DNA from 4 places in the Limnohabitans sp. TEGF005 genome. Region 1 is predicted to be linked to each of the others. Evidence: predicted binding sites of a transcription regulator. Region 1 holds the regulator's gene; each other region holds the start of a gene.

Region 1 (4,164 bases):
CAAAAACGCGAAGGCGTCGATGAATTCACCGAAGGTGAAGGCGAAATGGCCATCTACGACAGCCAGGCCGATGTCGTGACACTGAGTCAGCGGGCAGAAGTTCGAATTTTGCGCGGCACCGAGCTGGCCGACCAACTCAATGGTCAAAAAATCATTTTCAACAACACCACCGAAGTCATGACCGTGGACGGTCTGCCCAAAGGCACCCAAGCCACGGACCCGCGAGATCAACGCGTACGCGCCGTGCTGACGCCCAGAAAAACAAGCCCGGCGACCACGCCCCCCGCTCCGAAAACGGCCATCCCTGCCCTGCGGATCAGCCCCAATACAGGCGAAAGCAAAAAACAATGAGTGAGCCACTCGTGCCCAGCCGACTGGAAGCGCACCACCTGAAAAAGGCCTACGGCAGCCGCAAAGTGGTGCACGACGTGTCCGTGCAAGTAGACAAGGGCGAAGTGGTGGGCTTGCTCGGCCCCAACGGCGCAGGCAAAACCACCTCTTTTTACATGATCGTGGGCTTGGTGCGTGGTGATGGCGGCCAGATCATGATTGATGGGCAAGACGTCACGCGCATGCCCATTCACAAGCGCTCGCGCATGGGCCTGTCGTATCTGCCGCAAGAGGCCTCGATTTTTCGCAAACTGTCGGTGGCAGACAACGTGCGCGCCATTCTGGAGCTGCAAACCGACGCCCAGGGTCATGCACTCTCATCGGCTGACATTGAACAACGCCTGAGCGAGTTGCTGGCCGACCTGCGCGTCGACCACCTGCGCGATTCCCCTGCGGTCGCGCTGTCAGGGGGTGAACGCCGCCGCGTAGAGATTGCCCGCGCCTTGGCCACCAACCCGCGTTTTATCTTGCTGGACGAGCCTTTTGCTGGCATTGACCCGATCGCCGTGATCGAGATCCAGCGCATCATTGCCTTCCTCAAGCAGCGCGGCATTGGCGTGCTGATCACCGACCACAACGTGCGCGAGACCTTGGGCATTTGCGACCACGCCTACATCATCAGCGAAGGCCGCGTGCTGGCTGCAGGCACCCCCGACGAAATCGTGTCCAACGCCGAGGTGCGACGGGTGTACCTGGGCGAACACTTCCGGATGTGATGAACAAATCCAAGGTCCACGCCATGAAAGCACAGCCATGAAACCCGGTCTGTCGCTGCGCATGTCCCAGCACCTGGCGCTCACGCCCCAGTTGCAACAATCGATCCGCCTGCTGCAACTGTCCACGCTGGAGCTGTCGCAAGAGGTCGACCAGATGCTGGACGAAAACCCATTTCTTGAGCGCAGCGAAGAAGAAGCGGCCTCCGAGGCCTTTGGCCTGGACCAAACCGACACCCACGTCAGCCTGGGCGATCGGGTGAGCGAAAGCGCCAGCACATCCAGCAGCAGCGACGACAGCGCCAGCGAAAACAGCGACGAAGCCGTGACCGATGTGGCCGAAAGCTGGGACGGCGACGGCAGCGTGGACATGCGCCCTGACGACAGCGAATGGGGTGGCGATGCCGGACCGCGCCAGAACAATGGCGAAGAAACCGCTGACGCCATCGACCTGGCCCGCAGCAGCGGCTCGCTCACCGACTTTTTGCACCGCCAGGCCTTGTCGCTGCGCTTGTCCGAGATCGACCGTGCTGCCCTGCGCTTTTTGATCGAGTCGCTCAACGACGACGGCTACCTGACCGACACCCTGCCTGAATTGGCCGCCAGCTTGGCTGGCAGCGACGATTTTGAACAACTGGACGAGCTGGTGCACCGCTTCACCGTGGCGCTGGGTTTGCTGCAATCGCTCGAGCCCGTGGGTGTGGGCGCACGCGATCTGGCCGAGTGCATGCGCATCCAGATCAAGGCATGGCTCAAGGACGCGCCAGACGACGAGGTCGCCCAAGCCGCTCTGGCCGTCTGCGCTCAACCCATGGAAATGCTGGCCAAACGCGACTTCAAACGCCTGGCTGTGGCCTGCGGTCTGGACGAGGCCGTGGTCAAAGCCGCTATCCCGTTCATTGCCCGGCTGGAGCCCAAACCCGGCCGCCCGTTTGCGCAGGCCGAACAAAACATCATCATCCCCGACGTGCTGGTGGTGAACACCAGTAAAACGGCCACGCCCAAATTCCGCATCCAGCTCAACCCCGACGTGATGCCCAAGCTGCGCGTGCACGACATTTATGCCAACGCCTTGCGCGGCAGCAAGGGTTCATCGCATGCCGGTTTGCAGCAGCGCCTGCAAGAAGCGCGCTGGTTCATCAAAAACATCCAGCAGCGTTTTGACACCATCTTGCGCGTATCCACCGCCATCGTGGAGCGGCAAAAAAACTTCCTCACCCACGGCGAGCTGGCCATGCGCCCGCTGGTGCTGCGCGAGATCGCCGACGAGCTGGGCATGCACGAGTCCACCATCAGCCGCGTGACCACGGCCAAATACATGTCCACGCCGCAAGGCACGTTTGAGCTGAAGTATTTCTTTGGCTCGGGCTTGGGCACCGACAGTGGCAGCGCCGCATCGAGCACCGCCGTGCGGGCACTGATCAAGCAGTTTGTGGCGGCTGAAAAACCCGCCAAACCCCTGTCGGACAACCAAATTTCAGAAATGCTGAAAGAGCAAGGCATCGACTGCGCACGCCGCACGGTGGCCAAATACCGCGAAGCCCTGAAGATCGCGCCTGCGAACCTGCGCAAAACCCTTTGAGAGTATTCGAGTGAATTCATTGAACCTGTTCATGCCTTGCGCCGCTGGCGTCGAGGGCTTTTTGGCCGACGAGGTGCACGCCATCACGGGCCTGACCGGCAACGACCTGATGACCGGACGCGGCGGCGTGATGGCCCGCGCCTCTTGGCGCGACGCGATGCGCATCAACCTGCACAGCCGCTTGACCCAGCGCGTGCTGGTGCAGCTGTCCGTCACCGACTACCGCAACGAAAACGACCTGTACCAAGCCGCCAGCGAAGTGGCCTGGGAAATTTGGTTCACGCCCAAGCAGACGTTCAAGATCGACATCACGGCGCAGCACAGCCCGCTGACCAGCCTGAACTTTGCCGCCCTCAAAATCAAAGACGCGGTGGCCGACCGCTTTCGCGCCAAGCGCGGCGAGCGCCCGAACGTGGACACCACCTGGCCCGATGTGCGCATTTATGCCCACGTCACACCCGAAACCCTCACGCTCTACATCGACACCTCGGGCGAACCGCTGTTCAAGCGCGGCTGGCGCACCGACAAGGGCGACGCGCCCCTGAAGGAAACCTTGGCGGCCGCCATGATCGCGGCCAGCGGCTGGGATGCGACAGTGCCTTTGTACGACCCCTGCTGCGGCAGCGGCACCATCCCGATTGAGGCGGCGCAAATCGCCTGTGGCATCGCCCCTGGCTTGCAACGCCGCTTTGGCTTTGAAAAGCTGTTGCCTTTCCAAAACCATGTCTGGCAAGGCTTGATCGAAGAAGCCCGCGACCACGAGCACGAACCCACCGCGCCCATTTTTGGCAGCGATGTGGCTTTCCGAATGGTCGACTTTGCCGAGCGCAACGCCGAACGCGCAGGCGTGTCGGGCGTGATCGAGTTCCGAGGCGGCGATGCCCTGCAACGCATGCCGCCCAGCGAGACCCCCGGCGTCATGCTGCTCAACCCGCCCTATGGCGAGCGCATTGCCGCTGCCGGTGTCGCCGGTCGTGGGCGTGACAGCTTCCAGCCCGGTGCCTTGGCCGATGCGCGTTCAAGTACCCGCGCAGCCGACCAAAGCCACCACCGCGAAACCGCGCAAACCAATGATGGCGACGACAGCGTCGACTTCTTTGCCCAACTGGCCAGCCACTGGAAGAAAAACTACAGCGGCTGGAGCGCTTGGATGCTCACACCCGACCTGAAGCTGCCCAGCAAAATGCGCCTGAAAGAATCGCGCCGCGTGCCCATGTGGAACGGCCCCATCGAATGCCGCTTGTTCCGCTTTGACATGATCAAAGGCAGCTTGAAGCGCACGCCAAGCGACAGCAGCAACAACCCAACAGTCACCTCAGGCCCCGACACATCGGGAACGTCTGCACCATGAGTTGGGAGCGGGGCGTTGAGGTGAACCTTGAGGTGGGCGCAATTCTGAGTGAAGGTCCGGGCGCAGATGGGGTTCAAACCCCGGCACGCCGCGTGCTGGACACCAACATCCTGCTCGACCTGTGGGTG
Region 2 (4,164 bases), 1.1 Mb from region 1:
CCAGAATTTGTACTTCGCCTTTTGGTCTGCCACCATTTTGGGCAAGCCATTCCAAGGTGCAGGCTTGAAATGGGCCTTGCCGTCACCGGTGCTGAACTTGCCATCGGCGTATTCCATTTCGGTGCCAATAAGCTTGCCGTCCTTGACCGCTTTGATCGGCAGTTGCACGCCGTTGTTGCCGGCCTTGCGCAGCAGTTCGTAGGTGGCCAGGTAGCCGGTGTCACCACCCTGGCTGTCAATGGGTTCCACGCCGGGACGTCCGGCTCGGCGGAAGCCGTCGTTGAAAGCGTCTTCTTCGGTCTTCCAATTGAAACCGTCGAAGCGCTTGACCATGTCCGCCTTGCCTTCCTTCTGATACATCGCCTTCAAGGTGTTGGCGATGTCGGCAGCAATCAGGCAGTCGGGTTTGGCCGAGCCGGGCGGATCCATGAACTTCTCGGACAGGCGCAGGCGGCGCTCGCCGTTCATGGAGGTCAGGTTCATCTCTCCCGGGTGGGTGGCCGGGAACAGCAGGTGTGCGTCGTCGGCGAGCTGAGTGGGGTAGAGGTTCATGGCCGCCACGAACATGCCGCCCTGATACTTGCAGGCGTTGTAGATCACGTCCACCAGCTGTTCGGTGCTGGCACCGCGGGCGCGGGCGATGGCCTCGTCCACGATTTTGGCGCGCTTGCTCAGCACCATGCGGTGCTGCTCGGCGTTGACCGTGGTCTGGTAGGGGTTGGTGCCCCACAGTGTGTACATCAGGCCTTTGCCGGCGATGACTTCCTGGTCGATGTAGATCTTGCTGTTGCCGGGGTAGGGCGGACGGGTGTAGCCCTCCTGGTGGCCACCGAGGCGGCACACTCCGGTGCCACGGCGGCCGACGTTTTCGGTCGCCAGCACCAGGCTCACCAGGGCGCTCTGGATCACGTAGTTGTCGTTGCCCCAGATGATGCCCTTCTCATAAGGGTGGAAGGTGCGCGGGCGATGGCCGCTGGCTTTGGGCTTGTAGGCCCATTCGGCGGCTTGCTTGATCTGGGCCACGGTCAGGCCGGTGGCCTTGGCTCCGTCCTCCAGGCTCATGCGATTGGTCTTGACCGCGTCCTCAAACCCGCTGGTGTGTTTGGCGATGAAGTCCTTGGCGATCCAGCCTTGTTGCACGACGTAGGTGAAAAGGGTGTTGAAAAGCGCTGTGTCAGTACCGGGCTGGATATCCAGGTGGAGCACATTTTCTTTGCCGGCCACTTGTTCGCAGATGGCCACCGTGGCTGAGCGGCGCGGGTCCACGATGATGATCTTGGCCGCAGCTGCCGTTTCGCCCGGGAACCACTTTTTCTTCTTGTCCACCGTGGAGCCCGACAGGTTGGCAACCCAGTGGTTCAGGAAGTAGTTGGTCTGCGTTTCGTAAGGGTTGGCACCGGTAACCAGTATGCAGTCCGCAAGTTGGGCGTCTTCGTAGCTGTTGTTCAGCTCGCCCACGCCCATGTCGCGCGTGGCGTGGCACTCGGAGTTGTAGGATGGACGGTTGTGGATACGCACCATCGGGGTTTTTAATGCGCTGAACATCAGCTTGCCGGTGCCCCAGGTGTTTTCGAATCCGCCGCCAGCGCCACCGTGGTCGAAGCAGTCGTAAAACAGGCCATCCGGGCCGTCATTGTCCAGGATCTTTTTGGTCAGGCCTGCATAGATCGCCAGGGCTTGCTCCCAGCTGGTATCAAGCCACTGATCGCCTCGCTTGATGCGTGGGTGCTTCAGCCGCTCGCGGCCGATGCCGTCGTGCGTGTACATGTAGCTGGCCATCTTGCCGCCGCGCGTGCTGGAGAGGCCGCTGTTCACGACACATTCCTTGTCGGGAACGATCATGATGTTCCACTTCTTGCCGCCCTTGTCGGTGATGGTGTTGGTCATCGCCCGTGTCAGGGTGGTGGCAAACGGCGGCAGCTGGGTGCGGAAGTCCAGGCCCAGTGCGTTCTGGTTCGGGGCGCGGCCGCCTTCGGTGTTGTGGTCCCACTTGTAAGCGTGGTAGCCACATCCGACGATGCAGAAGTGGCAGGTCATGTTGGTCTTCTGCGCGTCCTTCGGAGGCAGCGCAATTCGGTCGTTAATCTGAGTGGTCATGCTGGTCTCCTTAGAGGATGTTGGACTGGCGGCCGTAGATCAGACCGTCAACACCGACGGCGTGAACGCTGTCTGTCTTGGCGTCATACTCCAGCAAGATGCGCGGCAGGTCCTCGGTTGCTTGGCCGGTTACCATTTGCCCGCCATTCTCAGGGTCAAAAATCGAGAAGTGGCAACCGCACTTGAAGGTCTTGGTGCCGGGCTCATAGCCAACCGGGCAGCCCATGTGAGTGCAGTAGGAACTGTAGGCCACGATATCGCTGTTGGGGCCAACACCACCGGGCACGGGCGAACCCATACGGATCGCCAGGCAAGGGGAGCTGTCATCGGGATAAGCAAAGCTCACCGCTTGGTTTAGCGGCATGCCCTTTGCTGCGCCAACGGGTTTCTTTGGATAAGGTAGGGTCGTGCCATTGGCGCTGGCTGGGGCGGCAGCGTTTGCGTTGCGGATGGGAATGACCACCGATCCAGCAGCGGCTGCGGCGGCACCGCCAGACTTCAGAAAGAAGCGGCGGCCCATTTTGACGTCGTCCATATTGTCTCCTGGGTTTTAACAAAGGTGATTCATCAAAGCAATAGCTATGCCATTCAACGACCCCTTTAAAAACAGTGACTTGCGTACTCAGGGTTTGTTCTGTGGGAGATTTTCGTAACTTCTGAAAAAATGAAGGTTACGAAAACGTAACGTGAAACGCCCATTGATATGCTTTTTAATAGAAGAAGTAGCCTTGCCGCAGGCCTAGGTGTAGCTGCGGCAGCTGGGTCATTGTCGAGCTGGGGCGCCCAGCGGTTACGCATCGGACTGACCCCGGTCATCCTGGCCGATCAAGTGGCTTTTCTTTCGCGATGGGGACGCTACCTGAGTAACCGGGTCGGTATCGAAGTCGATTTCGTGGCTCGCGAGTCTTATCAAGGCATCCTGGATCAACTTTTTTCGGGGTATATCGACGCGGCCTGGGTCTGTGGTTATCCCTTTGTGCGTTTTGAGGCCAAGTTGTCCCTGCTTGCAGTGCCGCTGTATCAGGGGCAACCGTTTTATCAAGCCTACCTCATTCGGTCAAAGACACCCAACACGCAAGTGCAGGGTTGGGTCGATCTCAAGGGGCGCGTATTGGCTTATTCTGACCCCTTGTCCAACTCTGGCTGGCTGGTGGCTCAGGCGCAGCTTGCCAGGTTTGGTATCACCTCGCGCGATCTCAAGCGTGGCTTTTTCACCCATGGCCATCAGAATGTGGCGGAGGCTGTAGCGGCCCGTCTGGCCCACGCTGGCTCTATAGATGGCTACGTATGGGAGACGATGCGGGTCCAGAACATGCCCTCCGTCGCCAAGACCGAGGTGATCTGGAAATCGGAGCCTTTTGGGTTTCCTCCGCTGGTGGTTCGCAAGGGACAAGCGCGAGCACAGATGGACTCTTTGCGTTTGGCTTTGCTGGGCATGAATAACGACGAGGTAGGTCGTGATCTTTTGGCGTCTCTGAATCTGACCGGTTTCGTGGCTGGCCAAGCCAGCCTATTCGACAGCATCCGCCAGCAGGCCCAACGAGTGCCAAGCAGCGGTGTGGGGAATTGATGCTCCGTCGGTTGCCATATCGTGTACAGATTCCACTTGGCTTGTCTTTGGCCGTGTTGCTCGCGGCAGTCCTGGTCACAGCCGTTACTGCACAAGTTCAAGCGCAAAACGGGCGTCGAGAGACACTGTCGCTTCTGTACCGCGCGGTGGTGCTGGTAAGCGCTCAGGTGCGCCCGCTTCTGGCTGCCGATGACACATGGCGCGTGTTCTCGTTGTTACGTGACACTGCCCAGCTTATCCCTGGTGCAGACGCCGACAAGGCACGGCTGGCCATTCTTAGCCCAGACGGAACTGTGTTCGCTGCCTCGGATCCTGTGAAGCTGGAGACCGGTCGGCAAGTACTTGGTAAAGCCTGGGACAAGCAACTGCTACTCCCTGCGATAGAGGTAAACCAACGCAAGCAACTCACGTTGTCTGATGGTTCCGTCGTAATCATCGACCCCGTCCAAAGCGTAGACGGAGAGACTTTAGGTTTCGTATTCACCGAGGTAGAGGCC
Region 3 (4,164 bases), 440 kb from region 1:
TAACGCGCACCGATGCCCGCTTGCCAACCCGCCTGCGAGACAAAGGTCAGCGAGCCCCGAGTCAGTGCACCGCCAAAGCTGCCAAACATGGGCCGGTAATGCACCGGCTGCGGGGTGGGAATCGACGCGTTTGGGTCGCCCATGGCGGCCAGTGCGATGAAGCCGCCCTTCATGACGATGGCGGGTTTGACGCCAAAGAAGGCCGGCTTCCAGATCACCAGGTCGGCCCACTTGCCCACCTCGATGCTGCCCACTTCGTGGCTCATGCCGTGTGCGATGGCGGGGTTGATCGTGTACTTGGCGATGTAGCGTTTCACGCGGGCGTTGTCATGGCGATCTGTGTCGCCGGGCAAGCTGCCGCGCTGCTGCTTCATCTTGTGTGCGGTCTGCCAGGTGCGGATGATGACCTCGCCCACCCGGCCCATGGCCTGGCTGTCGCTGCTCATCATGCTGATGGCCCCCAAATCGTGCAGGATGTCTTCGGCTGCAATCGTTTCCTTGCGGATGCGGCTTTCGGCAAAGGCCAGGTCTTCGGCGATGGCCGGGTCCAGGTGGTGGCAAACCATCAGCATGTCCACATGCTCGTCCAGGGTGTTGATGGTGTATGGCCGTGTGGGGTTGGTAGAAGAGGGCAGCACATTGGCTTCGCCCACCACTTTCAAAATGTCGGGTGCGTGCCCGCCGCCCGCACCTTCGGTGTGAAAGGTGTGGATGGTGCGGCCCTTGAAGGCGGCCACCGTGTCTTCGACAAAGCCCGACTCGTTGAGCGTGTCGGTGTGGATGGCCACTTGCGTGTCGGTGGCTTCGGCCACGCTCAGGCAGTTGTCAATCGCTGCGGGCGTGGTGCCCCAGTCTTCGTGCAGCTTCAGGCCAATGGCGCCCGCATTGATTTGTTCGTGCAGCGCCGCAGGCAAAGTGGCATTGCCTTTGCCCAAAAAACCCAGGTTCATCGGAAAGGCGTCAGCCGCCTGCATCATGCGTTCGATGTTGAAAGGGCCGGGCGTGCAGGTGGTGGCAAAGGTGCCGGTGGCCGGGCCCGTGCCGCCGCCCAGCATGGTGGTCACGCCGCTGGCCAGCGCTTCGTCTATTTGCTGGGGCGCTATGAAGTGGATGTGGCTGTCGATGCCGCCTGCCGTCACGATCAGGCCTTCGCAGCTGATGATCTCGGTGCCAGGGCCAATGACGATGTCCACGCCCGGTTGGGTGTCTGGGTTGCCCGCCTTGCCAATGGCGGCGATGCGGTTGCCCTTGAGGCCAATATCGGCTTTGACGATGCCCCAATGGTCGACGATGAGCGCATTGGTCAGCACGCAATCCATCGCGCCCTCGGCATTGGTGCGTTGCGATTGCGACATGCCATCGCGGATCGTCTTGCCGCCACCAAATTTCACCTCTTCGCCGTAGCCACCTGCCAGCAAGGTGAAGTCTTTTTCGACCTCGATGAGCAAGGCCGTATCGGCCAGGCGAACCCGGTCGCCCTCGGTGGGGCCGAACATTTCGGCGTAAGCGCGTTTGTCGATGTGGGCCATGTCAGTTGCCTTTCGCATGCGTGGTGTCGAGTGCACCGTTGGTCAGGCCTCTGAAGCCGTACACCACGCGGTCACCGGCGTAGTCCACCAGCTCCACGGTGCGTTGTTGGCCCGGCTCAAAGCGCACGGCGGTGCCCGATGTGATGTTCAGGCGCATGCCTTGTGCGGCGGTGCGGTCGAATTTCAAGCCTGCATTGGTTTCGGCAAAGTGGTAGTGCGAGCCCACTTGAATCGGACGGTCGCTGGCGTTTTGCACCACCAGCGTGCAGGTGCGGCGGCCCACGTTCAGCGCATGCTGACCGGGGTCAATCAAAAGTTCTCCAGGCGTCATGTCGGGCTCACTTTTTGCCGAAGTAAAACGCCACCGCCACCAAGGCGGCAGCGACCACAAAACCGAGTGCATCGGTGGCGTGCCAATGGGTGCTGCCCAGGCCATGGCCCTCGTGAGCCCAAGCGGTGTTGCCCAGGTTGGACAGTGCGAGGCCAAGTGTCAAAGTGAATTTTTTCATGTGTGATTCCTGGGGTTCAAACAATGGGTTGGTGCACGGTCACCAATTTGGTGCCGTCTGGAAAAGTGGCTTCGACTTGGATGTCGGGGATCATTTCGGCGATGCCGTCCATCACGTCTGCCCGCGTCAAAACGCTACGGCCTTCGCTCATGAGTTGCGCCACAGTCTTGCCGTCCCGTGCGCCTTCCATGACGGCGGCACTGATCAGCGCAATGGCTTCGGGGTAGTTCAGTTTGAGGCCGCGTGCTTTGCGGCGCTCGGCCAAAAGGCCTGCTGTGAAGATCAGCAGCTTGTCTTTTTCGCGAGGGGTGAGTTCCATTTTGGTGCGCTCTGGTTGAATTGGTGCATTGGATGATTTCAATGTAGCAAAGAGCGTGCCCCTTTATAGGGAGCCACTCAATTCCTAGGGAAACGGCAGTCCTGTTGGCGGGCGTCAGGGCATTTGCGTGGGTTGGCACGGTGATTGCAAGAGCAGGTTCAGCGTTGCAAGTCTCCGCGTGTTTGAAAACCTACTTTCCTGATTGGAGTGATCTCATGATGAACCGTCGTGGCAATCTCAAAGCCCTCGCAACTGCCGCAGCCTTGGTGGCGGGCAGTTTGACTTTCTCGGTCCAGGCACTGGCCGCTGACACCATCAAGGTGGGCGTGTTGCACAGCTTGTCGGGCACCATGGCCATTTCTGAAACCGTGTTGAAAGACACCGTGCTCATGGCCATCGACGAGATCAACGCCAAGGGCGGTGTGCTCGGCAAAAAGCTTGAGCCTGTGATTGTTGACCCCGCTTCCAACTGGCCTTTGTTTGCTGAAAAAACCAAGCAGTTGCTCGGTCAAGACAAGGTCTCGGTGATCTTCGGCTGCTGGACTTCGGTGTCGCGCAAGTCGGTGCTGCCGGTGGTGGAAGAAATGAACGGCTTGCTGTTTTACCCCGTGCAGTACGAAGGTGAAGAGCTGTCGAAAAACGTGTTCTACACCGGTGCTGCGCCCAACCAGCAAGCCATTCCTGCAGTCGACTACCTGATGAGCAAAGAAGGCGGCGCAGCCAAGCGCTGGGTCTTGCTGGGCACCGACTATGTGTACCCCCGCACCACCAACAAAATCTTGCGCGCGTACCTCAAGTCCAAAGGCGTGGCTGACAAAGACATCGACGAAAAATACACCCCGTTTGGCCACAGCGATTACCAAACCATCGTGGCCGATGTGAAGAAATTCTCAGCCGGTGGCAAGACCGCCGTGGTCTCCACCATCAACGGTGACTCCAACGTGCCTTTCTACAAAGAGCTGGGCAATGCGGGCCTGAAAGCCAAAGACGTGCCGGTGGTCGCTTTCTCGGTGGGTGAAGAAGAGCTGCGCGGCGTGGACACCAAGCCTTTGGTCGGTCACCTGGCGGCATGGAACTATTTCATGTCCATCAAGAACCCGGCCAACGACGAGTTCACCAAAAAGTGGGCGGCTTATGCCAAGGCCAAAAACATCGCCGGTCACAAAGACAAGCCATTGACGAACGACCCGATGGAGGCGACTTACATCGGCATCAACATGTGGAAGCAAGCGGTTGAAAAAGCCAAGTCGACTGACACCGACAAAGTGATCGCAGCCATGGCGGGTCAGACCTTCAAAGCGCCCAGCGGCATCACCAGCAAGATGGACGAGAAAAACCACCACCTGCACAAGTCGGTGTTCATCGGCGAGATCAAGGCCGACGGTCAGTTCAACGTGGTGTGGAAGACACCTGGCCCGGTCAAAGCCAAGCCATGGAGCCCTTACATCCCCGGCAACGACGTCAAGCCTGACGAACCTGCCAAGAAGTGATGGGTTTGAAGGTCATTCCCGCGCAGGCGGGAATCCATGACAGTCAACGAGATGGATCCCCGCATTCGCGGGGATGACACGACACTTGTCATTCATGAGTTTGATGAACAAACTGTCATTCCCGCGCACGCGGGAATCCATTTCATGCCCAAGATTGCCTTGGCGAGCAGCTGCTGAACATGAGATGAGAAAAATGAAAAGATGGATTGTGAAAGGCGCGTTGATCGCCAGCGCGGTGTGGGGCCTGTCGGCCGCGCAAGCCCTGACGATGGACGAAGCCCTTGCCATGGCGACCGGAGAGAGCGATGCCCGCGTAG
Region 4 (4,164 bases), 570 kb from region 1:
GGTTGGCGCACAGCAGCACACCGGCTGTGGGGGTGGTCAAGCCGGCGATCAGGTTGAGCAGGGTGGACTTGCCGCAACCCGAATGACCGATCAGGGCCACGAACTCGCCCTTGGCGATGTCCAGGTGGATGTCACGCAGCGCCGGGAACAACCCTTTGTTGGTTTTGAAGGTCTGCTCGACACTCTGGATCTGGATGTACTTGCTGTCGTTGTTCATGATTTGACATCCTCAAAGGTGAAGGCGGTGGCGATTCGGATCAGGGCGAATTCGAGAATCAGACCCACGCCGCCGATCACAAAAATCGCGATGATGATGTTCTTGACGTTCAGGTTGTTCCATTCGTCCCACACCCAAAAGCCGATGCCGACACCGCCTGTGAGCATTTCGGCGGCCACGATCACGAGCCATGCGGTGCCCACGGCCAGACGCACGCCGGTCAGCATGTAAGGCAATACCGCGGGGAAGAGGATGGTGGTGGCGATCTTCCATTCCGACAGGTTGAGCACCCGTGCCACGTTCAGGTAGTCCTGCGGCACGCGCTGAACACCGACGGCGGTGTTGATGATCATGGGCCAGATGGAGCAGATGAAGATGGTCCAGATGGCGGCCGGGTTGGCGCCCTTGAACACCAACAAACCGATCGGCAACCAAGCCAACGGCGACACCGGGCGCAGCAGACTGATGAGCGGGTTGAACATGCGCGACAGAAAGGTAAATCGCCCGATGACAAACCCAGCAGGGATGCCCACCAACGCCGCCAGGCCAAAACCCACGGCCACGCGCTCGAGCGACATCAGCACGTTCCAGCCCACGCCTTGGTCGTTGGGGCCTTTGCGGTAGAACGGGTCGCTGAAGATGTCAATCGCCTGCACACCAGTTTCGTAAGGGCTGGGAATGCTGCCCTTGGTCGTGATAGACACCAGGGCCCACAAACCGATCAAGAGGCCGAAGCCCATCAGCGGCGGCAAGACCGCCATCCAGAAGTTGTGCCACTGGCGTGCACGTTGCACTTGCGAGGCGGCTGCGGCGGTGGCGGCAGCATTCGCTGCTTGTTGGGTGGTGAGAGGCGCGACCGGTGCTGACCCGGTTTTGCCCCCGGTGGGTGAATGGAAAACGGCGCTGACCATGGTGTTCTCCTTCACGCTTTGATTTTGAAACCGTCGGCGTATTTCTTGGGGTCTTTGCCATCCCAGACCACGCCGTCGATCAGCTTGTGGCTGCGCATTTCACTCTTGGGCACCGGGGCCTTGGCCGCAGTGGCGGCTTGTTTGTAGATCGCGATCTGGTTGATCTGTTTGGTCACACCCAGGTAATCGGGGTGGTCCTTGAGCAAGCCCCAGCGTTTGTGCTGGGTCATGAACCACATGCCGTCAGACAGGTAGGGGAAGGTCACTGCGCCATCGTTGTAGAACTTCATGTGGTTGGCGTCATCCCAGGTCTTGCCCATGCCGTTTTGGTAACGGCCCAAGATGCGCTGGTTGATCGCGTCCACCCCCGTGTTCACGTACGATTTGTCAGCCACGGTCTCAGCCATCTTGAGTTTGTTTTGCAAGCTGGCGTCGATCCACTGACCCGCTTCAATGATGGCGGCCGTCACGGCACGGGCGGTGTTGGGGTATTTCTTGACGAAGTCGGCGGTGGTGCCCAGCACTTTCTCAGGGTGGTCCTTCCAGATGTCCTGGGTGGTGGTGGCTGTCACGCCGATGCCGTCCATGATGGCGCGGTGGTTCCAGGGCTCGCCCACGCAAAAACCGTCCATGTTGCCCACGCGCATATTGGCCACCATCTGCGGCGGCGGTACGGTGATGACTTTGGCGTCTTTCATCGGGTTGATGCCATAAGACGCTAGCCAGTAGTAGAGCCACATGGCATGCGTGCCAGTCGGGAAGGTCTGGGCAAAGGTGTATTCACGCTTGTCGCTTTGCATCAGCTTGGCCAGGCCTGCGCCGTCCACCGCGCCTTTGTCGGCCAGCTTTTTGGACAGCGTGATGGCCTGTCCGTTGTGGTTGAGCGTCATCAGCACAGCCATGTCCTTCTTGGGGCCAGACAGCCCCAAGTGCACCCCATAGACCAGACCATAGAGCACATGGGCAAAGTCCAGTTCGCCGTTGACCAGCTTGTCGCGCACGCCGGCCCAACTGGCTTCTTTGCTCAGCACGAACTTCACGCCGTGCTTGACGTCCAGGCCCAGCACCGAGGCCATGACGACGCTGGCGCAGTCGGTCAGGGGGATAAAGCCGATCTTGACTTCTTTTTTCTCGGGGGCATCCGAGCCTGCGGCGTACACCACAGAGCGCAGCGCGGGCGAGATGCCTGCTGCGCCCACGGCGGCGGCCTGCAACACGTTGCGGCGGGTCAAGCTGTTTTTGAGAAGGTCGGTCATGGCGAAACTCCTGGTGCGGTTTTACAAAACAAAAAAGGCGTCCTCATGTCACTCACGCCTGCAGTGCAGGGCGCGAAAGCATGGGGACGCCTTTGTCCGGTGTGGGTTCACCCGCCATTGGGTGATCTCACGGTTGACCTTCTTTGGTCTTGCTTCTGGTATTGCAAGCCACGTGCCAGGGTTTTCCTCGGTTGACTGCCCTGAAATCCCCTGATTTGGGGGTTGGGGCACCTTTGGGGTGCGATGGCGCGCACCTGTGTGGTGCGCCAAGGCGTTCAGCCCAGCAATTCAGCCATTTCAACCATCTGCTGCGCCATGTCAGCCAGTTTCATGCCTTTGTTCATGGCCGCTTTGCGCAGGCGAGCGTAGGCTTCTTGTTCGCTCAGGCCTTGGCGCTGCATCAACAGGCCCTTGGCGCGGTCGATCAGTTTGCGGTCTTGCAATTCGCCACGGGCGTTGTCCAGCTCGGCCAGCAGGGCCTGCTCGTGTTTGAAGCGGGCCATCGCCACCGTCAGGATGGGGTGGATGCGCTCAGGGGCCAGACCCGCCACGATGTAGGCCGTCACACCTGCGGCCACGGCCTCGTTCATTGGCCGCGTGTCGCTGTCATTGGTGAACATCACGATGGGGCGGCGCTCGTCGCGTGTGGCCATGACCACATGCTCCAGCGCATCGCGGGCATCACTCTCGGCGTCCACGATGACCATGTCGGCCTGCAGCTGGGCCAGGCGCTCGGTCAGAAACACATCGGCGGGCAGGGTGGCCACCAGGTTGTAGCCCGCTTCGAGCAGGCCAATGCGCAACAACCGCGAGCGCTCCTCAGTGGCTTGCGCCTGCTCATCGCCCTCGGCCACCAGGGCGGGGTCGGAGATGATGACGACGATTCTCAAGGCTTCTTGCATGTTGGTGTCATGCAAGAAGCGCGCCGGAGCTCCCAATTTCAGGCCGGGGCCATGCCGTGCTGGCGTTTGAGCGCATCGCACGCGGCCGACTGCCAGAAGGCCAGCAGCGCACGCATGGCGTCTTGTTGGGCGCAGGTGTTGGCCACGCTGCCAGAAAACGTGGTGATGATCTCCACCGCTGGGGGCAGGCCGCCCACGATGGTGATGCCTGGCACGCCCAGCATTTCACTCAGCTGTTGAAAGCCCAGCGCCACTTGACCTTGGGCCACCAGTGAGCCTACCGGCACGCCGGGTTTGGCTTGCACCGTGCGGGGCGCGATGGTTTCGGCGATGCCCCAGGCCTCAAACTGTTTGGCCAGTTGCACGCCGCTGGGACCTGTCGAATAGCCCAGCGTGGGCGCGGCCAACACGGCGGCCTTGAGCGCGGCCTCGGTCGAGATGTCGGGCACGGGCTGCCCCGCCGGCACGGCCACCGCCACGCCCGAGCGCACCAGGTCGGCACGGCTGCCCACCAGCACATGGCCGCTGGCGATCAGCTTGTCGATGGCGTCGCTGGCCAACACCACACCGTCAAAGGCTTCGCCCGCTTGTACGCGCTTGGCCGCGTCCACCCCCCCCACCGACTCAACGAGCACCTGCACATCAGGCATTTGTGCCTTGTACAGCGCCACCAGATCGGCCAGCAGCGGTTTTGTGGCCATGGAGGAAATCAGTCGGAGTGTGGTCATGGTGTGGGCTTTGAAATGCAGAGGGTTGTGGCCGCGACGCTCTTGTTGCGATGGACTGCGGAATTTCGCGATGGTGCAGTCGCTCTTGCCAAGATTATGGCCAAGGGCAGGGCCAGCGCCCGTGCCCCGCTTAAACTACCTGTTATGCGA

What was found. Region 1 encodes sigma-54, which starts transcription at its own class of promoters, with help from an activator protein. Its sites were predicted from a motif close to TGGCANGNAANCTGCTTT; they were not measured.
Region 2: ACZ5RG_RS06330 (arsenate reductase (azurin) small subunit) is a predicted target of sigma-54. The motif match lies at 2,667-2,684, and genes of this name have one in related genera.
Region 3: urtA (urea ABC transporter substrate-binding protein) is a predicted target of sigma-54. The motif match lies at 2,491-2,508, and genes of this name have one in related genera.
Region 4: ACZ5RG_RS03660 (CmpA/NrtA family ABC transporter substrate-binding protein) is a predicted target of sigma-54. The motif match lies at 2,545-2,562, and genes of this name have one in related genera.

What each region holds. Positions count from the first base shown of each region.
Region 1 is NZ_AP029226.1:197,944-202,107, reverse strand. Features, by position in the region: gene lptA (lipopolysaccharide transport periplasmic protein LptA) at 1-351, shown strand, start outside; gene lptB (LPS export ABC transporter ATP-binding protein) at 348-1,106, shown strand; gene ACZ5RG_RS00895 (RNA polymerase factor sigma-54) at 1,144-2,685, shown strand; gene ACZ5RG_RS00890 (THUMP domain-containing class I SAM-dependent RNA methyltransferase) at 2,696-4,036, shown strand; gene ACZ5RG_RS00885 (PIN domain-containing protein) at 4,129-4,164, shown strand, end outside.
Region 2 is NZ_AP029226.1:1,321,533-1,325,696, forward strand. Features, by position in the region: gene ACZ5RG_RS06325 (arsenate reductase (azurin) large subunit) at 1-2,097, opposite strand, end outside; gene ACZ5RG_RS06330 (arsenate reductase (azurin) small subunit) at 2,108-2,632, opposite strand; gene ACZ5RG_RS06335 (PhnD/SsuA/transferrin family substrate-binding protein) at 2,801-3,667, shown strand; gene ACZ5RG_RS06340 (sensor histidine kinase) at 3,709-4,164, shown strand, end outside.
Region 3 is NZ_AP029226.1:635,582-639,745, forward strand. Features, by position in the region: gene ureC (urease subunit alpha) at 1-1,529, opposite strand, end outside; gene ACZ5RG_RS03050 (urease subunit beta) at 1,531-1,860, opposite strand; gene ACZ5RG_RS03055 (hypothetical protein) at 1,868-2,038, opposite strand; gene ureA (urease subunit gamma) at 2,055-2,357, opposite strand; gene urtA (urea ABC transporter substrate-binding protein) at 2,576-3,847, shown strand; gene urtB (urea ABC transporter permease subunit UrtB) at 4,041-4,164, shown strand, end outside.
Region 4 is NZ_AP029226.1:770,481-774,644, forward strand. Features, by position in the region: gene ACZ5RG_RS03650 (ABC transporter ATP-binding protein) at 1-217, opposite strand, end outside; gene ntrB (nitrate ABC transporter permease) at 214-1,128, opposite strand; gene ACZ5RG_RS03660 (CmpA/NrtA family ABC transporter substrate-binding protein) at 1,140-2,384, opposite strand; gene ACZ5RG_RS03665 (ANTAR domain-containing response regulator) at 2,660-3,286, opposite strand; gene ACZ5RG_RS03670 (substrate-binding domain-containing protein) at 3,325-4,014, opposite strand; gene tsaD (tRNA (adenosine(37)-N6)-threonylcarbamoyltransferase complex transferase subunit TsaD) at 4,159-4,164, shown strand, end outside.